2 regions of the Pseudoalteromonas sp. NJ631 genome follow, and region 1 is predicted to be linked to the other one. Evidence: predicted binding sites of a transcription regulator. Region 1 holds the regulator's gene; the other holds the start of a gene.
The links. The regulator FliA, encoded in region 1, starts transcription of late flagellar genes. The targets are predictions, from matches to a motif close to CTAAAGNTNNNNNNNNNNNNGCCGATA.
Positions count from the first base shown of each region.

Region 1 (9,115 bases):
GACAAAATTGTACTGGGACTTGCTGTGCAAGACTCGCATCCCTAAATTTGGTATCTACGGGAACCACACCTGGCCAAACGGCCTCTTTGTATGTTGCTAGCAACGTTTTATACGCCTCCAACGACGCTTTGGTCCGTTTATCATACATAGTTGGAATGATAGTATATTGATACTGTTTCTGCTGTGAAGACTGCATCAGCTCCATCGTGCGCATCATTCTATCTAGTCCCTTCAACGCCAAAAATTCAGTTTGGACAGGTACTAAAATTCGCTCACTCGCTGCTAATGCGTTAACCATCAGTACCCCAAGCACTGGTGGGCAATCTAAAATAGCATAGTCATATTGATCCGCTATTTTTTCGAGCGATTTCTTTAAGATAAGCCCCATGCCCGTTTTATTACCCATACTACGATCAAGCGTAGCAATGGCCATAGTGGCAGGCAAAATATCAAGATTCTCTATGGTTGATGGGCAAAGAGACTGTAAAATTTCTTCACTCGTCATGCTGCTGCCGCGTGCAAAAATATCATACACACTGACTTCTAACTCTTCAGAATCAATACCAAAGTAATATGTCAGTGAAGCATGTGGATCAGTATCAATAAGTAAAACTCGGTGACCCTGCTCAGCAAGAATGCCTCCTAAGCTCACCGTCGTCGTGGTTTTACCCACGCCACCTTTTTGATTTGCTACTGTCCAAATTTTCACTCTATATTCCTTCGCTTATCACTATTGATTTCGTTCAATAGATACTATACCAACTCAGTGTTATTCATTCTTTTTAGACGTTTGATATTTACAAGCTTCAAGCAAAGCAACCAAGTGATGACTTAGTCTATTGGTTACCCGCTTCTTTATTAATTCTCACAGCAAAGTCTTGTAGGGCGATACTATCCGACGAAAGTCCAGCGCCAGCGACAGCTTGAGGCATACCATAAACAACACAAGTCGCTTCATCTTGCGCCCATTCCCGTTAAGACAATCGCTAACGTGTCGCCACCATAAGCTTTTGCAACACTTGCAAATGTCACATCAACGCTGGGCTTATAGGTGATCCTTGGACTATCATCTTCGAACACTTTTAGTGTCTTACTACCACCGCGATTTTCAACCAGCATTTGCTTACCACCAGGGGCTAAATAGGCCACACCAGGCATTAATCTATCACCTTGCTCAGCTTCTTTAACTTTAATCTGGCATAAACTATTCAATCTTGCTGCAAACGCAGGTGTAAATGCGGCCGGCATATGCTGGATAAGTAAAATTGGATGAGGAAAGTTTGCTGGCAGCTGGGTCAATATTGTTTGCAGTGCAACGGGTCCACCTGTTGATGTGCCAATTGCAACCAGTCCATATTTTTTACCCGATGCTCTTGCACCTGCAGCACTAGACGTACCACCAGATACCGGTCTTTGAAAACTTCTATCCGGTTGAGGGATCGTTGTTCTTCCTGTGTCAGCACGAGTTGCTCTAGGTTCGACGCGCTTTGGCGGAGTCGCAATGCTAGGGCGAGTAAAACGGCTAACGCGACGGCGGCCAATTTCCTTTACCTTATTTTGTAATGATTTAATTGCTTCTTCGCTATTACGAGCGATGTCTTCAAACTTTTTCGGTAAAAAATCTACAGCGCCCGCATCCAGTGCATCTAACGTAGCACTAGCGCCCTCACGAGTTAACGAAGAAAACATTAAGATTGGGGTCGGAGTGGCCTGCATGATCTGCTTCACCGCACTGATCCCATCAAGCACGGGCATTTCCACGTCCATCGTAATTACGTCTGGACGTAATGAAGCGGCCTTTTCAACCGCCTCCTTTCCATTAACTGCGAAATCTATAACTTTGATTTCACTGTCTTTTTCTAAAATCTCACTGACTCGACGACGAAAAAAACTAGAATCGTCTACGACTAACACTTTAACTGCCATTGGCAACGCTCTTTAATTTGCTCTACAGCAGAGCAACAAATGCTGCTCTAGAATTCGAACTACGCCTAATAAAATTAGGCGTAGTGTTTTAATAAGTTGGGGACATCAAGGATTAGCGCAATACCACCATCAGATGTGATGGTAGCACCAGCCATACCTGGCGTACCTTGTAACAACGCATCTAGTGGTTTGATTACGACTTCCTCTTGACCTATCAGAGAATCAACCACAAAACCGACTTGTTTAGTGCCAATTTGCGCAATGACAACATGGCCTTCAGCCTTTCTCATGCTCCTGTTCGCACCTTTTACCAACCAATGTTCAAGATAAAATAACGGAATTGCTTTTTCTCTCACTATGATAGTCAACTGACCATCAACCACATTCGTTTTAGTCAAATCTAAATGGAAGATCTCGTTCACGCCAGCAAGCGGTAACGCAAACGTTTGCTCTCCGACTACCACCATCAAGGTTGGCAAAATAGCCAGTGTAAGCGGTACCTTAATCTCTAATACAGTACCAACACCCAATTCTGATTGTATATTTACCGAGCCATTCAATTGAGTGATCTTCGTTTTAACAACATCCATCCCAACACCACGACCAGAAATGTCTGAGATTTGTTCTTTTGTTGAAAACCCTGGTGCAAAGATCAAATTATAGGCTTCGGTATCGGACAGTCTGCTTGCTTGATCGGAGTCAATCACGCCTTTATTTATAGCAATTTTTTTAAGCTTCTCAGGATCCATACCGGCGCCATCATCTCGAATCGTGAGAAGAATATGATCTCCCTCCTGAGATGCTGATAATGTGACCGTACCCATTCTTGGTTTGCCCGACGCTTCACGTACGTCAGGCATTTCAATGCCGTGGTCTACTGAGTTTCTCACTAAGTGGACCAATGGATCTGCAAGCGCTTCAACCAAGTTTTTATCTAAATCCGTCTCTTCACCTTGTAAAACTAGGTTGATTTCTTTTTTCAAGCTGCGAGCAAGGTCTCTCACTACTCGAGGAAAGCGACCAAATACCTTTTTGATTGGCTGCATCCGTGTTTTCATCACGGCGCCTTGCAAATCAGCAGTGACTACATCAAGGTTCGAAATAGCTTTACCCATGCTTTCGCTGTTGGTGTTATTCGCTAAGCTAACCAAACGGTTACGAACCAATACTAATTCGCCAACCATATTCATGATTTCATCAAGACGTTTAGTATCAACTCGGACCGTGGTCTCAGCTTGTGCCGCAGGTTTCTTCGCAGCGGCTGGTGTGGAAGCTTTTGCAGCCTCTGGCTCTTTTTGCGGTGCAGGAGTCGCAGGCTTAGCTTCAACTTTAGGCGCAGGCTTCGGAGCGGGTTTCGGCGCTGGTGCGGCTTTAACAGGCTCAGGTTGAGCAGGTTTAGTCTCTGAAACCTCTACTGGCAATTCATCTACCGCTTTAGGTGCACTGCCTTTACCATGAAGCTCGTCCAGCAAAGCTTCAAACTCATCGTCGGTAATTTCTTCGTCGCCAGTAGACCCACTTGGGGCTGCTGGTGAGGTTGATTTAGCCTTAGGTTCACTCGCTTCTGGGACAACAGCATCTTCCGCATTTGGTGCTCCACCGAATTTACCAACACCATGAAGTTCATCTAAGAGGTTATCGAATTCGTCATCGGTGATATCACCATCATCTGCGGTTGATACAGCTTCAGGTTTAGTTGCAGGAGCAACAGCAGGCGCATTACCTGAACCGTGCAATTCATCTAAAAGATTTTCAAATTCTTCTTCTGTTATCTCATCGATGCTAGAACCGCTATCATCGCCTGAATCAACATCAGCGTCGAATAAAATATCATCCGCACTTAAATCTGGCACCACAGGTTCTGGCTCAGAAGCAAGTTCGTCAATCACTTCACTGACTTCGTCTTCAGATGCAGGCTGGCTAAGTTTGTGGAGTGTTTCAAGCAACACTGGATCGGCCGCTTCTGGTTCCTCACGGTTTTGAATACAAGCGAACATTTCGTTGATCGTATCCAAAGATTGCAAAATAACATCCATCAGTTCGGAAGTTACTTTTCGTTGCCCTTGTCGTAGTACATCAAACACGTTCTCCGCACCGTGACAGGCATCGACCAGTTCGGTCATACCGAGGAAGCCAGCTCCACCTTTTACGGTATGGAAGCCACGGAAAATCGCATTGAGAAGTTCTTTATCTTCAGGATTATTTTCTAGTTCAACAAGCTGTTCAGATAACAGTTCTAATATTTCGCCTGCTTCAACAAGAAAGTCCTGCAAGATATCTTCATCGACTTCAAAGCTCATACACACTCTCCAACTAGAAGCCTAAACTAGATAGCAAGTCATCGACTTCGTCTTGACCAGAAACCACGTCATCTCGCGATTCAGCGTCAATAATTGGACCTTCAGGTCCAGACAATTCATCACTGATAGTCTCAGTTGTTTTTATTTCGTTTTCATTCGCTTTCACAGCAGTTGAAGGCGCTTCATCTGAAGTACCAAAAACAGTCAGGAGGTGAATGAGACTATCTTCTACTTCTCTCACAAGCTCAATGACGCGCCGAATAACCTGCCCAGTCAAATCCTGATAGTCCTGAGCCATCAGCACATTAGTCATTAAACCTTGTAATTCGTCTGTACGTGTCTTTGAAGTCTGCATAAAGCTGTCGAGATCATGACACAGAGATTTAAACTCACCGAGTTGAATGTCTCTGCTCATCAATCGATCCCAAGTGGGCTTTATTTGCGCTAACTCATCCGCTAGATTCTGCGCAAGAGGTAAGCTTTCTTCGACCGCGTCCATCGTTTTATTAGCAGCGCTTTCTGTCATTTCCATAACATAATTAAGACGCTGCTTGGCGTCAGGTATAGCCTCTGTCGTGAGATCTGAGAGTCGAGTATCGAGCTCAAAGTTCTTCAAGGACTCGTGTAATTGGCGAGTTAGCTTTCCAACTTCTGCAAATAACTCCGATTGCTCTTTGTTAGCAGCTTCTAAAATCAGCTGGTCAGCTTTTTCTTGTTCACCTTGTTCTAGAAGCTCAACAAGTTGCTTAGCTTGTTCAAGTGTAATTTGAGGCGCAGCATTTACAGACATAGGCCATATCCCCTTGCTGTTAGCCTAGTCGCTCAAATACTTTTTCAAGCTTAGTTTTGAGCGTACCCGCAGTAAACGGCTTAACAATATATCCGTTCACCCCTGCTTGCGCTGCTGCAACAATTTGTTCTTTTTTCGCTTCTGCGGTAACCATCAACACTGGAATGTGCTTAAGCTTTTCATCTGCGCGTATTGCACGAAGCAGATCAATACCTTGCATGCCCGGCATGTTCCAATCAGTTACTACAAAGTCAAACTCCTGATTTTGTAGCATCGGAAGTGCTGTACTACCATCATCAGCTTCTTGAACATTGGTAAAGCCTAAATCTCTTAATAGGTTTTTGATTATTCTTCTCATAGTAGAGAAATCATCAACCACGAGAATCTTCATGTTCTTATCCAAAACTTCCTCCAGTGAGGTTCGAACCCAACTATTTTATGTACTCTAATTTATCCAGTCATTGATTTTAGCTTTAAGCTTTATCATTGCCTGACCGTGAATTTGGCTTACTCGAGATTCACTGACATCAAGGATGGCACCAATCTCTTTTAAATTCATTTCGTCGTTATAGTAAAGTGATAAAACCAGAGCATCCCTTTCGGGTAACGCTTTGATAGCATTTACTAAAGACTCGTTAAAACGTTCATTTTTAACGTTATTAAACGGTTTGTCTAGCGCAAAATCGCTGTTTGCTGGGGTTATCACGTCTTCATCAACCCCAAGATCCTCAATCCCGATGACTTTACTTGCATTTACATCATGTAAAATATGATGGTACTCATCTAGAGATATATCAAGTTTTTCAGCGATTTCAGTGTCTTTTGGTTCTCGACCAAGGAGAGATTCGAGCTCAGATATAGCTTCTGCAACCATTCGGCTATTTTTGTGAACAGAACGAGGCGCCCAGTCACCACGACGGATTTCATCCAGCATTGCGCCTCGAATACGGATCCCCGCAAAGGTCTCGAAACTAGCACCTTTAGTTGCATCGAAATTTTTAGACGCTTCAATCAACCCAATCATACCTGACTGGATCAGATCGTCGAGTTGCACACTTGCCGGAAGTCGAGCAATCAGGTGGCACGCCACTTTTTTGACAAGTGGAGCATGCCGTTCAACCACCTTATGAATGTGGTCTGAAGTTTGATATCCCGCAGCTCTATTGACCGGAGAAGCCATAATCACCCGTTTACAAGTTGTTCAATGAAAAATTCTAGATGACCGGAAGGTTGATGCGGAATTGGCCATTTCACTGCCTTAGCGGCAAGTCCCTTAATCGCAATCGCCGCAGGAGAACTCGGAAATAAATCCACGATAGCTCTTTGTCTGCGAGAAGATTTACGCATGTTTTCGTCAAACGGTACGGTGGCCACTAATTCCAGTGCTACATCAAGAAAACGGTCTGTAACTTTTGAAAGTTTAGCAAATAATTCTTGCCCTTCACGCATACTGCGGACCATATTGGCAACAATTTTAAAACGATAGACCCCATGCTCTCTGCTCAAAACTTTGATCAACGCGTAAGCATCTGTAATAGAAGTCGGTTCATCACACACCACAACCATCACATCTTGTGCAGCTCGAGAGAAGCTCAGAACCATATCTGAGATACCAGCTGCGGTATCAACAATTAATACATCAAATTGCGTGTTAAGCTCGCTAAATGCACGAATAAGTCCTGCATGCTCTGCGGGAGTCAGCTCTACCATACTTTGAGAGCCTGAAGTCGCCGGTACAATTTTAATTCCAGCGGGACCTTCTACGAGAATCTCATCTAGTTCACATTCACCCGACAACACGTGCGACAGGTTTTTTTCTACCCTTAGACCTAACATCACATCACAGTTTGCCAAGCCCAAGTCCGCATCTAAAACGAGAACTCGCTGTCCTTGTTGGCCCATAGCGATGGCAGTATTGAGCGAGACGTTGGTTTTACCCACCCCACCTTTTCCACCGGTCACGGCTATTACTTTTACACCCTGGTTGCTATTTTGACTCATTCTACGCAGGCCACTTGCTTGATCTAAAACTGTGTTAATCATACATTCCTACTGACTCTGACGCTACAGGTACACGTCGAGAGTGCTGTGCTTTTATTCTTTTTAAATACAATTGCTCAGCCTTTTTTACTAGCTTTTGAGCATTTGCTACGCGAATGTCTTCTGGCACTCGCTGACCGTTGGTAAGATACCCTATTGGCAAGCGATTTTGAATCGCTATGCTAATTATCTCACCTAAACTTAGACTTTCATCAAGTTTTGTGAAAATACAGCCACTTAAATTTACTTTTTTGAAGTGTCTTACTGTTTCTTGTAACACATTCATTTGTGCTGTCGCACTTAATACTAAATAGCTGCGAATATCTACTCTCGCGCTACGCATAAGTGTATTTAACTGTTCAGTTAAGCGCAAATCTCTTTGACTCATTCCCGCTGTATCTATTAATACTAGACGCTTATTGCGTAAATGATAAAGCACTTCTGCAAGTTCATTTGCATCTTTAACTTGCTTAACCGGACAACCAATGATTCTACCATAGGTAGCTAACTGCTCGTAAGCGCCAATTCTATAGGTATCTGTCGTTATTAACGCCACTTTATCTGCACCGTATTTTTGTGCACCTAATGCCGCTAATTTTGCAACCGTTGTGGTTTTACCAACACCAGTTGGACCCACCATCGCAAATACTCCACCTTGGCGAAGAATATCATTGTTAGTGGTGTGCATTTGGTTGATCACCATGTTTAACAATGCATTCCAGGCTTCTTTACGAGACACATCATCAGGGATAAAGCATGCCATTTGCTCAGCGACATCTTTGTCTATGCCCATTCCTTCCAGACGGTCAACAAGACACGCACGGGTTGGATCGCGACGAGCCATTTCTTGTTTCATTAGACCAGATACTTGATGTTCAAGTAATTGACGAATAGCGTTCATTTCTTCGCGCATTGCACTCATTTCGTCAGGCTTGGCATTTAACTCGGGTAAATCATCACCAAAACCGTTGTCTAACTCATCCGACTCGCCCCAATTCTGTGGCTGCTCAAATGCATCATCATCAAAGTCAAAAGATTGGCGACGAGCTTGCTGTGGCTTCGCTTGGTGCGCCGGCGCAGCAGTTTGTGTTTTACGTTGGCTGCTTAACATTTGCTCTGTATCAATCCCCGACTGGGAGAACATAGAAGCAAGTTCTGGTGAGCGTGGGCGCGGTGCCTGACGCTCTAGCAATGCCGCTAAGCTATCGGCAACTTGCGCTTGTTTTGCTGGCTGTGCTTGGCGAGGCTCTGGACGGACAAAGCGGGTCGGAGCCTCGTTTGAGGCAGTCGCACGGGCAGCTGGAGCTTGCTTAACAGGTGCAGCGGCACGGTCATTATCAACTGCTGCGACGATTTCAACACCATCTGCTAACTTTTTGTTAGACATAATGACAGCATCTGCACCAAGCTCTTCTTTTACTTCATTTAAAGCCGTACGCATATCTTTTGCGAAGAAACGTTTAATTTTCATGTTACAGCCCCTTTATCCTCTATTGTCCAACCGAGCTCACTATCTTAATTTGTCTTTCTTCCGGCACTTCTTGATATGACATCACTCTAAGACCTGGAATCGTATGTTTAACAAATCGAGACAGCACACTTCTTAACATACCTGAGGTTAATAAGATGGAAGGTTCCCCTAGCATTTCTTGGTTGTGATGTGCTTCTCTTAATGATTCTTGAAGCCTCTCAGCCAAGCCAGGTTCAATACCTGCCCCCTCATCACCTGCGTTCTGAAGTGACTGATGCAACATCTGTTCCAACTCAGGCGCCAATGTTATGACAGGAATTTCTTCTTCGCTTCCAACGGCATCTTGAACAATCAATCTGCGTAATGAAATTCTTACCGCAGCCGTTAACACATCAGGGTCTTGGCTCCGTGGGCCGTACTCAACTAAGGTTTGTACAATCGAGCGCATATCTCGAATCGCAACGCCCTCATTAAGCAGATTTTGAAGCACTTTTACCACGGTAGTGAGTGGTAAAATATCAGGCACTAAGCCTTCAACTAATCTAGGGTGACTTTTCGCAAGCATATCTAATAGGTTTTGTACTTCTT
Region 1 covers NZ_AKXJ01000007.1:87,044-96,158, forward strand. Annotated here, with positions in the region: gene A587_RS0113580 (ParA family protein) at 1-709, opposite strand, end outside; partial or broken gene A587_RS24080 (protein-glutamate methylesterase/protein-glutamine glutaminase) at 837-1,926, opposite strand; gene A587_RS0113590 (chemotaxis protein CheA) at 2,001-4,226, opposite strand; gene A587_RS0113595 (protein phosphatase CheZ) at 4,240-5,016, opposite strand; gene cheY (chemotaxis response regulator CheY) at 5,036-5,419, opposite strand; gene A587_RS0113605 (RNA polymerase sigma factor FliA) at 5,462-6,196, opposite strand; gene A587_RS0113610 (MinD/ParA family protein) at 6,199-7,059, opposite strand; gene flhF (flagellar biosynthesis protein FlhF) at 7,052-8,527, opposite strand; gene flhA (flagellar biosynthesis protein FlhA) at 8,547-9,115, opposite strand, start outside.

Region 2 (9,115 bases), on a different contig from region 1:
TTTACGAATAAACCCTTGTGGTTATGCGGGCATGAATATGGTGCAAAGTAGCGAAATTAATGGACCTCAAACCGTCGCTGATGCGGGGGCTGGTCTGGTAAAACACATGCTAAAACGCATTAATGCTGAGCATGTCGAATACACTGAAGGGTTTGAAAACGTATGAGTAAACCAGTCAAAATGGAGCCAGGGGTAAAGCTCCGCGATGCTGAAAAAATGGCATTGATCCCAGTTAAAGTCATGCCAACAGAACGCGAAGAAATGCTGAGAAAACCTGAGTGGTTAAAGATCCGTTTGCCAAAATCAAGTGAACGTATCGATGGCATTAAACAAGCAATGCGAAAGCACGGCTTGCACTCTGTTTGTGAAGAAGCGTCTTGCCCTAACCTTTCTGAGTGCTTTAATCACGGTACAGCAACCTTTATGATTTTAGGTGCAATTTGTACTCGCCGCTGTCCATTCTGCGATGTGGCCCACGGTCGTCCATTAAAACCTGACGCCCAAGAGCCGGAAAAGCTTGCACTTACCATCAAAGACATGAAGTTAAGCTACGTTGTTATTACCTCTGTTGACCGTGATGATTTGCGCGACGGTGGTGCGCAGCACTTTGCCGACTGTATTCGTGAGATCCGTAAGCACAACCCAGGTATTACAATCGAAATTCTTGTGCCTGATTTCCGTGGTCGTATGGATAGAGCTTTAGAGATCTTAAGTGAAACACCACCAGATGTATTCAACCACAACCTTGAAACTGCACCGAGACTTTACAAGCTAGCGCGTCCAGGCGCCGATTATAAGTGGTCGCTCGAATTACTACGCCGCTTTAAAGAAGCGCATCCAGAAGTAAGAACTAAATCAGGCCTGATGGTTGGACTAGGCGAAGAAATCTCTGAAATTGAAGAAGTCTTAAGAGACTTGCGCGAGCATAACGTAGATATGCTTACCGTAGGCCAGTATCTGCAACCTTCAAAGCACCACTTGCCAGTCAAGCGCTACGTGCCACCGGTTGAGTTTGATGGGCTAAAAGAATATGCCGACGAAATAGGCTTTAGCCACGCAGCTTGCGGACCATTTGTACGCTCTAGCTACCATGCAGATCAGCAAGCCGCCGGTAAAGAAGTAAAATAGCTTCTGCTCCGAACTTAAGTTCAAGTAACACGGATATTGCTCCTAGTCGTAAATAGGAGCAATTTCCGCTCTCCCCTCTACGCATTCATGTAAATTCAATGTAAAATAGCCAAAATTCCCTTAATTTACACCCTTGTCTAGCCAGAGAGTTATAGTGGTAACAAGGCTTTAATTATCCCCAGCTCAGGTTACTTAGAATAATAATATGGAATACGGACCAATCAGCTTTTACGCTATTTTTATTGCCGTTGTGGTGCTTGGAGGCAGCTTAGGCGGGCTCTTACAAGCGATGCGTTCAACGTCGTCATATAAGTTTCGCAAACCTAAGTTTAAGAGTGCGAATAGCGCTGCCCCAGAGTATTGGGACTTAGGTGGATTCGGTGTCATTCTAGCCGGTGTGATCTCAGCATTTATGGCAATCGGTGTGCTCACCATGGCGGGCGCTGCTGACTTCAGCCCAGTCAGTAAGTATGCATTTAAATCATATCAAAATGGGGAGCACGACTCCCACCATCAAAACAATGATGAGATACTCATTCCCGTGGCGATGTTTTCATCTGCGCATAACGATAATGCCGTTGAGATCAACCGTATTATCAAAGTGGTCGTAGAGCACAATTTGAAGCGGGAAAATGACTCAATTACCGGTTCTGATAAAGCATTTTGGACTTGGATTAAAATCTTTTCATTCTCTATTTTAAGCGGTTTTGGTGGTGTAGGACTCGTTTCTAGCGCCTACAAACGCTATGTTGGCGAAGATGAATTCAATGACATCCAACAAAAGGTGAAAGAAGAGTATGAAATAGCACGTAAGAATACCGTAGAAATCGCACTCCAACGCGCTAGGGAATTGATTGCAAACACACAATACGATGAAGCAATTAAGGTTTGTGATGACATTCTTACCAACATTCATCCAAACCATGCAAGAGCAATTGGCATAAAAGCCAGAGCACTCAGCCGAGATGGTAAGCTCGCAGAAGCCATCAAGCTGCTAGAAAGCGCACTTTCCATCTCAGATATGAGTGAGTCCGTCAGAGCTCGTATGCATTGGAATATAGCCTGTTACCAGACTCGTATAGATTTTAGCGAAGGCTTACCTGAGGAGCTAGATTGTATGGTCCGGACGCTGGGTGAAATCCGCAGCCATTTGGAACGTGCAATTGCGCTTGATGAGCATTTAAGATTGAAGCTACCCGACGGTGAAAGTGACCTTATTGTGCTAAAGTCGCTCAGTGCGAGAGGTCAAGATTGGTTTGACAATTTAGTACGAGCGCAATAAACTCTTAGGTAAGTTAGCTTGATACGGTGCATTTTCATGAGAGATGAAGACTTTATATAAAAGTTAAAGGTACAAGCACAAACTCACTGGATGAAAATACCAGTGAGTAGAATAAGCCGCATATTGATATGCGGCTTTTTTGTTTTTAACGCATAAATTTTATACGCGAATTGGTATTAGCAGCAAAACGGTTTCATTTCCTCGCTATTCGTTATATCTTGCCTCACCAGATAATAATAATCAGGGGCAAAACGTGCTTAAGAATAAAACTTTGGGCAGCATGCTGATTGTAGCAGGTACTACAATTGGCGCGGGTATGCTCGCCCTCCCTATTGCATCAGCAGGACTCGGCTTTTCTACCGCTATCGCATTATTAGCAATCACATGGTTGTTAATGACCTATACCGCTTTGCTTATGTTGGAAGTACATCAATACGCAGATCAAGACGCAACGCTAAATACACTGGCGAAAAACTTGCTCGGTAAAACGGGCCAATATGTCGCTAACTTTTCTATGGTATTTTTATTCTATGCACTGTGCGCAGCTTACATCGCGGGAGGTGGAGCACAACTTCAAAGCAAACTGGTTAGTGTACTAGGTGATGGGATCACTCCCCAACTCGGTTCAGTATTGCTTGCTGTTATCATAGCAACCATAGTGACATTAGGCACAAGTACTGTCGACAAGCTTAACCAGTTACTATTTACCATTAAAGTTATCGTGCTCGCGAGTTTATTTTTTATCCTGACTCCCTATGTTCATGGCCAACATCTTATCGATATGCCAGTGGAGCAAGGACTTGTTATTGCGGCAATTCCTGTAATTTTCACTTCATTTGGGTTTCATGGATCAATCCCATCAATCGTTAAGTACGTGGGCGTAGATATCCGCCAATTACGTAAAGTAATGATGTTTGGTGCTTCCCTCCCGCTTATCATCTATGTATTTTGGCAACTACTAAGCCAAGGTGTTATGGGTCAAGAGAGCTTAATGGCAAGTGAGGGACTGCCGGGTTTTGTCACCAGTATTTCGTCTATCGCACACAACGACAACGTACAATTATTTGTGACGGTTTTTGCAGATCTTGCTCTGGCGACTTCATTCTTAGGTGTTAGTCTCGGCTTATTCGACTTTTTTGCTGATGCCTTTAAAAAGCAAGATACTAAGAAAGACCGTATAAAAACGGCGTTCATTACCTTTTTACCACCGCTTGGCTTTGCCCTCTTTTATCCAAAGGGCTTTATTATGGCACTGGGGTATGCAGCGATTGCGCTCGTGGTGTTAGCGGTATTTCTACCAGTTGCTATGGTATGGAAACAGAGAAAAGTTAGAGGTAATGATGGATATCAGGTTAAAGGTGGTACGCTTGGACTAGGACTTGCCGCCATTTTTGGTGTGATGATCATCACCTCTCAGCTAATGCAAATGGCTGGCCTTATTCCTAGTTTAGGGTAATAGCAACAGCAAATTAATCTGAGCCTTGGGTAAGGCATTAATTATCCGAGGCTCAGATTAACTAGTAGTTTCTGCTAGACTATTTTCCCTAGCCAGTCTCGCTTCTTTTCTATCTTGCATTACTTTCCAAAAGGTAAACACTGGCACAAATGCTAAACACAGAGTAGCCACATTAACCATAGGAATAATTGTAGGGTACAGGTAAGTTGAATAAGAGAGATCCATAAAATGTCTGTCGACAAGTCTAAAAAACTGTAACAGCGGAGCTGGAATAATGATTATTTGGGCAAGAATACTTTGCCAAAGATACATCTTATCTTTAACAGCCCAGTAAGCAATAATTGCCATGAAGACAATGTCTGAAAGGGCCCAATAGATATACCGATAAACTTTATCAGGATCAGCCGCCCTAATATAATCAGAATTCAGAATTCCCAAGACATAAAACAACGCAATTAGAGTTGCATATCTTAACGCTTTTATATCACGAACTGCGAGACATAAAATAACCGCGATAAAAGATACCCAAACGCTATGCTCAAAAAAGAAGAGCCTAACAGGCTCCCACGCGGACCACATAATTAATTACTTTGTTACACTTGGCTTTTTTTCAGCTTCATCATCGCCGCCAGAGCCGTTATCACCTGGTAATCTATAATTTTTAATGTTCATCATTTTATCCTTATCGAGAGTTTGTAGAGCAGCTAGAACTTTAGCGAATTCCCTGTAATTTGGCAATAAACTGTAATTAATTTTGCCTCACTTCAATAGGGTCTGACTCTTTAGGTTTACCCTGTAAAATTGAGATTTCAACACGTCTATTGCGGCGTCTATCAGCATCGCTGTCATTGGGAACAAGTGGTCTGGTGTCTGCGTGACCAACCACGACCATTCTATTCTTATCAAAACCACGGACGCGCTCCATCACAGTCGCAACAGCGACCGCTCTCGTCGCCGATAAATCCCAGTTATTAGAGTAAAGTTCGTTAGTGACTCTAAAATCGTCTGTGTGACCCGAGACAGTAATTTCACCGGGTACATCTTTGAGTAGTTCTGCAATTTCGGCAATCACTGGTTCAAATTTAGGTTGTAAAAACGCACTACCTGCTGGGAAAGAACCATTCTCTTGGATACGAATAATGATTTGCTGCCCTAGAGACTCAAGCTCAATCGCACCATCCATTATTTGCTTTTCTAGCTGCTGCGCAATCTTTTTAACAAGCTCATTAACTTGTTCTTGATCTGCGGATGCGATTGCTTGCGTTGACGCCATTTCCTGAGCTGTACTGGCTGACTCACCACCACGCTTATTGCCCCGCTGCTCTTGCCGACCACCCGCAGACGATTCATCACCGGCCTGAAATTCAAGCATCTGTTGCGTCATTTCTACGGTTTGCTGTTGGATAGTTTCAATTGGTGTTGGCTCTGGCTTACCAGGAGTAAATTCCATCGCGATAACACTGGTACCTTTTGGGATATCCTTTACTTCTATTTTGTTTTGCACACCAAAAGCAAACTTCATCGACCCGGCAATTTGCTTAAACTTCAGCACGTCCATTTCAGAAAATGCCAGTAGCAGTACAAAGAAGCACATCAGTAATGACATCAGATCAGCAAATGTCCCCATCCAGGCGGGAAGACCTGGAGGAGGACATTTACATTCTTTCTCATCTGACATGGTTATTCCTCAGCCTCAGCGCCACGTTTAGATTCAGGCAAATAATTTTTCAAAATGCCTTCAATAACTTTCGGGTTTTGGCCATCCTGAATACCTAAGACAGCATCTAAGATGAGCCGCTGATTTCGCTCTTCTTCATCTTTACGAAGCTCAAGCTTAACCTGAATAGGGATCGCAACCACGTTAGCTAAAAACGCACCATACAAAGTTGTTAAAAGTGCAACAGCCATAGCAGGTCCAATTGCTTTTGGGTCGTCCATGTTAGACAACATAGCTACCAAGCCGATGAGTGTTCCGATCATCCCCATCGCAGGCGCAATATCCGCGAGGGATTTAAATAAACCCGCGCCTAGTTCATGTCTTGAAGACGTTAGGGAAATGTCTTTTTGCAGTGTGGCACGTACAACATCAGCGTCATGGCCGTCGACTAACATATCAACGCCTTTACGCATAAATTGGTTGGGAATTTCAGCTTCTTCTAACGCTAAGAAACCACCTTTACGCGCAGAATCAGCAAGCTCAACGGCTTTTTCAATCAGCTCTTCAGGGGTTTCAATCTTAAACATGAAGGCCTTGCCGGCCACTTTACCAATGCCGAAAAATTGTCCAAGCGTAAAGTTAGACAATACGATAAAAATTGAACCACCAAATACGATAACGACGGAAGGCGTGTTATAGAACATAGCGATCTGGCCATCACTACTCAGTACCATCGACATTACAATCAAACCTATGGCACCCAGGATCCCTATTACCGTTGCTAAATCCACATGTCCTCCGAGGGAAGTTATTTGTGATAAATCACGCAGTTATTATTGTTTGAGTTATCGGCAAGTTTCTCTACAACTTAACACTATTATATTAAAAAGTGTTTAAAATGCGAGTTTATAGCAGATCTTGTAATGCCGATACTCCGTCAGATCAAAAAGTCTCTGGTTTTTTTGACCTTGGCGCGCAATCCCCCTAAAATTGCCACACTTTTACTTTACGGGTCAGTGTGACATATGGCAGTAAAAAAACCTGATAATTTGAGCTTTGAAGAGGCCATGCAAGAGTTGGAACAAATCGTTGCAGACATGGAAAACGGTAGCTTACCTCTGGATCAAGCACTTAAACAATTTGAGCGTGGGATAAAGCTCGCAAAAGCTTCAAACCAAAAACTTCAGCAAGCTGAGCAGCAGGTCGCTATTTTAATGGGCGAAGATGAGCAAGCGCAATTACAGCCATTTGAAAACGAAGCCTAATGTCAGCAAAATTACAAGAAAAACTCCTGTCAGCTAAGACTCGTGTAGAAACCACCGTTTTACACTATTTTGATAATGTGATTGATACTGAAGAAAATATCAAATCCGCAACGCGCTACAGTATAGAAAATGGTGGTAAACGCTTGCGACCATTCTTGGTGTACTGCACTGGTGAATTGTTTGGTGCGGCTTCAGGAGACTTAGACAAGGCCGCTGCTGCAATAGAGTGTGTTCATAGCTATTCGTTGGTGCACGATGATTTACCCGCGATGGATGATGATGAACTTAGGCGCGGCCGTCCAACTTGTCACATCCAATTTGACGAGGCGACTGCTATTTTGGCTGGTGACGCTCTGCAAACGCTGGCTTTTGAGCTGTTAAGTGAGCATCAATTCGCAGTAAACCACCATGCACAAATAAAAATGATTTCCGCGCTAGCTAAAGCATCAGGTCTACAAGGCATGGTTGGTGGCCAAGCACTTGATATAGCGGCTACTGATCGTTCGATTACCATAGACGAACTTGAACGTATTCATAAGCTAAAAACAGGTGCACTGCTAAGCTGTGCTGTGGAGCTTGGGATCTTATGCGGCAACCCAGAGCAAGTTACCGAGCAAGCATGTAATGCAATACGCACTTATGGTCGTGCAATAGGCCTTGCATTCCAAGTCAGAGATGACATTCTTGATGTAGAAGGTGACACGGCGGTGCTTGGTAAGCCACAAGGTTCTGACATAGAACATAATAAGTCTACCTACCCTGCATTGTTAGGCTTAGAACAAGCAAAAGAAAAAGCCGAACAGTTGATAGATGAAGCACTGGATGCGCTTACGAAAATAGATGGTGACACAGAAATACTTGCAGATTTAGCAAAATACATCATAGATCGAGAATATTAAGCTGACGTATAAAATAACTACGCCAAGCTAAGAAAATATTCACAAGTACTTTGTAAATACTGGCTAACATAATATTATGACCAGTTGGTGACGAATTTTAATAATTATGAAGTGAGCTGCGCGAGTAAGTACTCAGCAAAGACTCACTAGGACTCTGATAAATACCATGAAACTTGATAGTAGCAAGTATCCTTTACTCGCGTTAATTGACGACCCAAGTCAACTTCGTCAATTACCCCAGCATAAGTTATCTGCGTTAAGTGATGAATTACGAGAGTATTTGCTAAACTCAGTCTCTCAAAGCAGCGGTCACTTAGCTTCAGGTCTTGGCACGGTCGAACTGACCGTTGCATTGCATTACGTCTACAACACACCACAGGATAGATTGGTGTGGGACGTAGGTCATCAGGCTTATCCCCATAAGATCCTAACAGGCCGCCGTGACCAGATGCATACTATTCGCCAGAAAGATGGGCTACACCCTTTCCCATATCGAGAGGAAAGCCAATACGATACCTTTAGTGTTGGTCACTCAAGCACCTCAATTTCTGCAGCGCTCGCAATGGCTATTGCCGCTGAAAGAGAGGCAATAGGCCGTAAAACTGTTGCTATTATTGGTGATGGCGCAATGACTGCTGGTATGGCGTTTGAAGCCATGAACCACGCGGGAGATGTTAATCCGGACATGCTCGTGATCTTGAATGACAACGAAATGTCTATCTCGGAAAACGTTGGCGCACTTACAAACCATTTCGCTAAGATCCTCTCTGGTAGCTTCTATACCAATATTCGTGAAGGCAGCAAAAAGCTGTTAGCTGGTGTGCCACCAGTTAAAGAACTTGCTGGCAGAATGGAAGAACATTTAAAAGGGATGATAATCCCAGGCACTTTCTTTGAAGAGCTTGGCTTTAACTATATTGGCCCAATTGATGGACATGATGTTGGCACCCTAGTTGATACGCTGCGTAATATGCGTAACCTTAAGGGGCCACAGTTATTGCATGTTAAAACGCAAAAAGGGAAAGGCTATAAGCCTGCAGAGGCGGATCCTATTGGCTACCATGGCGTACCAAAGTTTGATCCAACCGTGCACAGCTTACCCAAATCAAAACCCAGCGCACCGACCTTTTCAAAAGTATTTGGTGACTGGCTCTGTGATATGGCCGCACAAGATAATAAGCTGATGGCTATTACACCTGCAATGCGTGAAGGTTCTGGTATGGTGCGCTTCTCTAAAGAGTACCCGACTCAGTATTTTGATGTTGCGATTGCTGAGCAACATGCTGTTACGCTTGGTGCTGGCTTTGCCTGTGAGGGCTTGAATCCTATTGTCGCTATTTATTCAAGCTTTTTACAACGTGCTTATGACCAATTAATTCATGATGTTGCACTACAAAATCTGCCAGTACTTTTTGCTATTGACCGCGC
Region 2 covers NZ_AKXJ01000001.1:604,482-613,596, forward strand. Annotated here, with positions in the region: gene lipB (lipoyl(octanoyl) transferase LipB) at 1-166, shown strand, start outside; gene lipA (lipoyl synthase) at 163-1,128, shown strand; gene A587_RS0102910 (tetratricopeptide repeat protein) at 1,334-2,410, shown strand; gene A587_RS0102915 (aromatic amino acid transport family protein) at 2,664-3,866, shown strand; gene A587_RS0102920 (hypothetical protein) at 3,924-4,445, opposite strand; gene A587_RS0102930 (flagellar motor protein MotB) at 4,615-5,544, opposite strand; gene pomA (flagellar motor protein PomA) at 5,547-6,314, opposite strand; gene xseB (exodeoxyribonuclease VII small subunit) at 6,549-6,788, shown strand; gene ispA ((2E,6E)-farnesyl diphosphate synthase) at 6,788-7,687, shown strand; gene dxs (1-deoxy-D-xylulose-5-phosphate synthase) at 7,854-9,115, shown strand, end outside.
Region 2: pomA (flagellar motor protein PomA) is a predicted target of FliA. The motif match lies at 6,370-6,396, and genes of this name have one in related genera.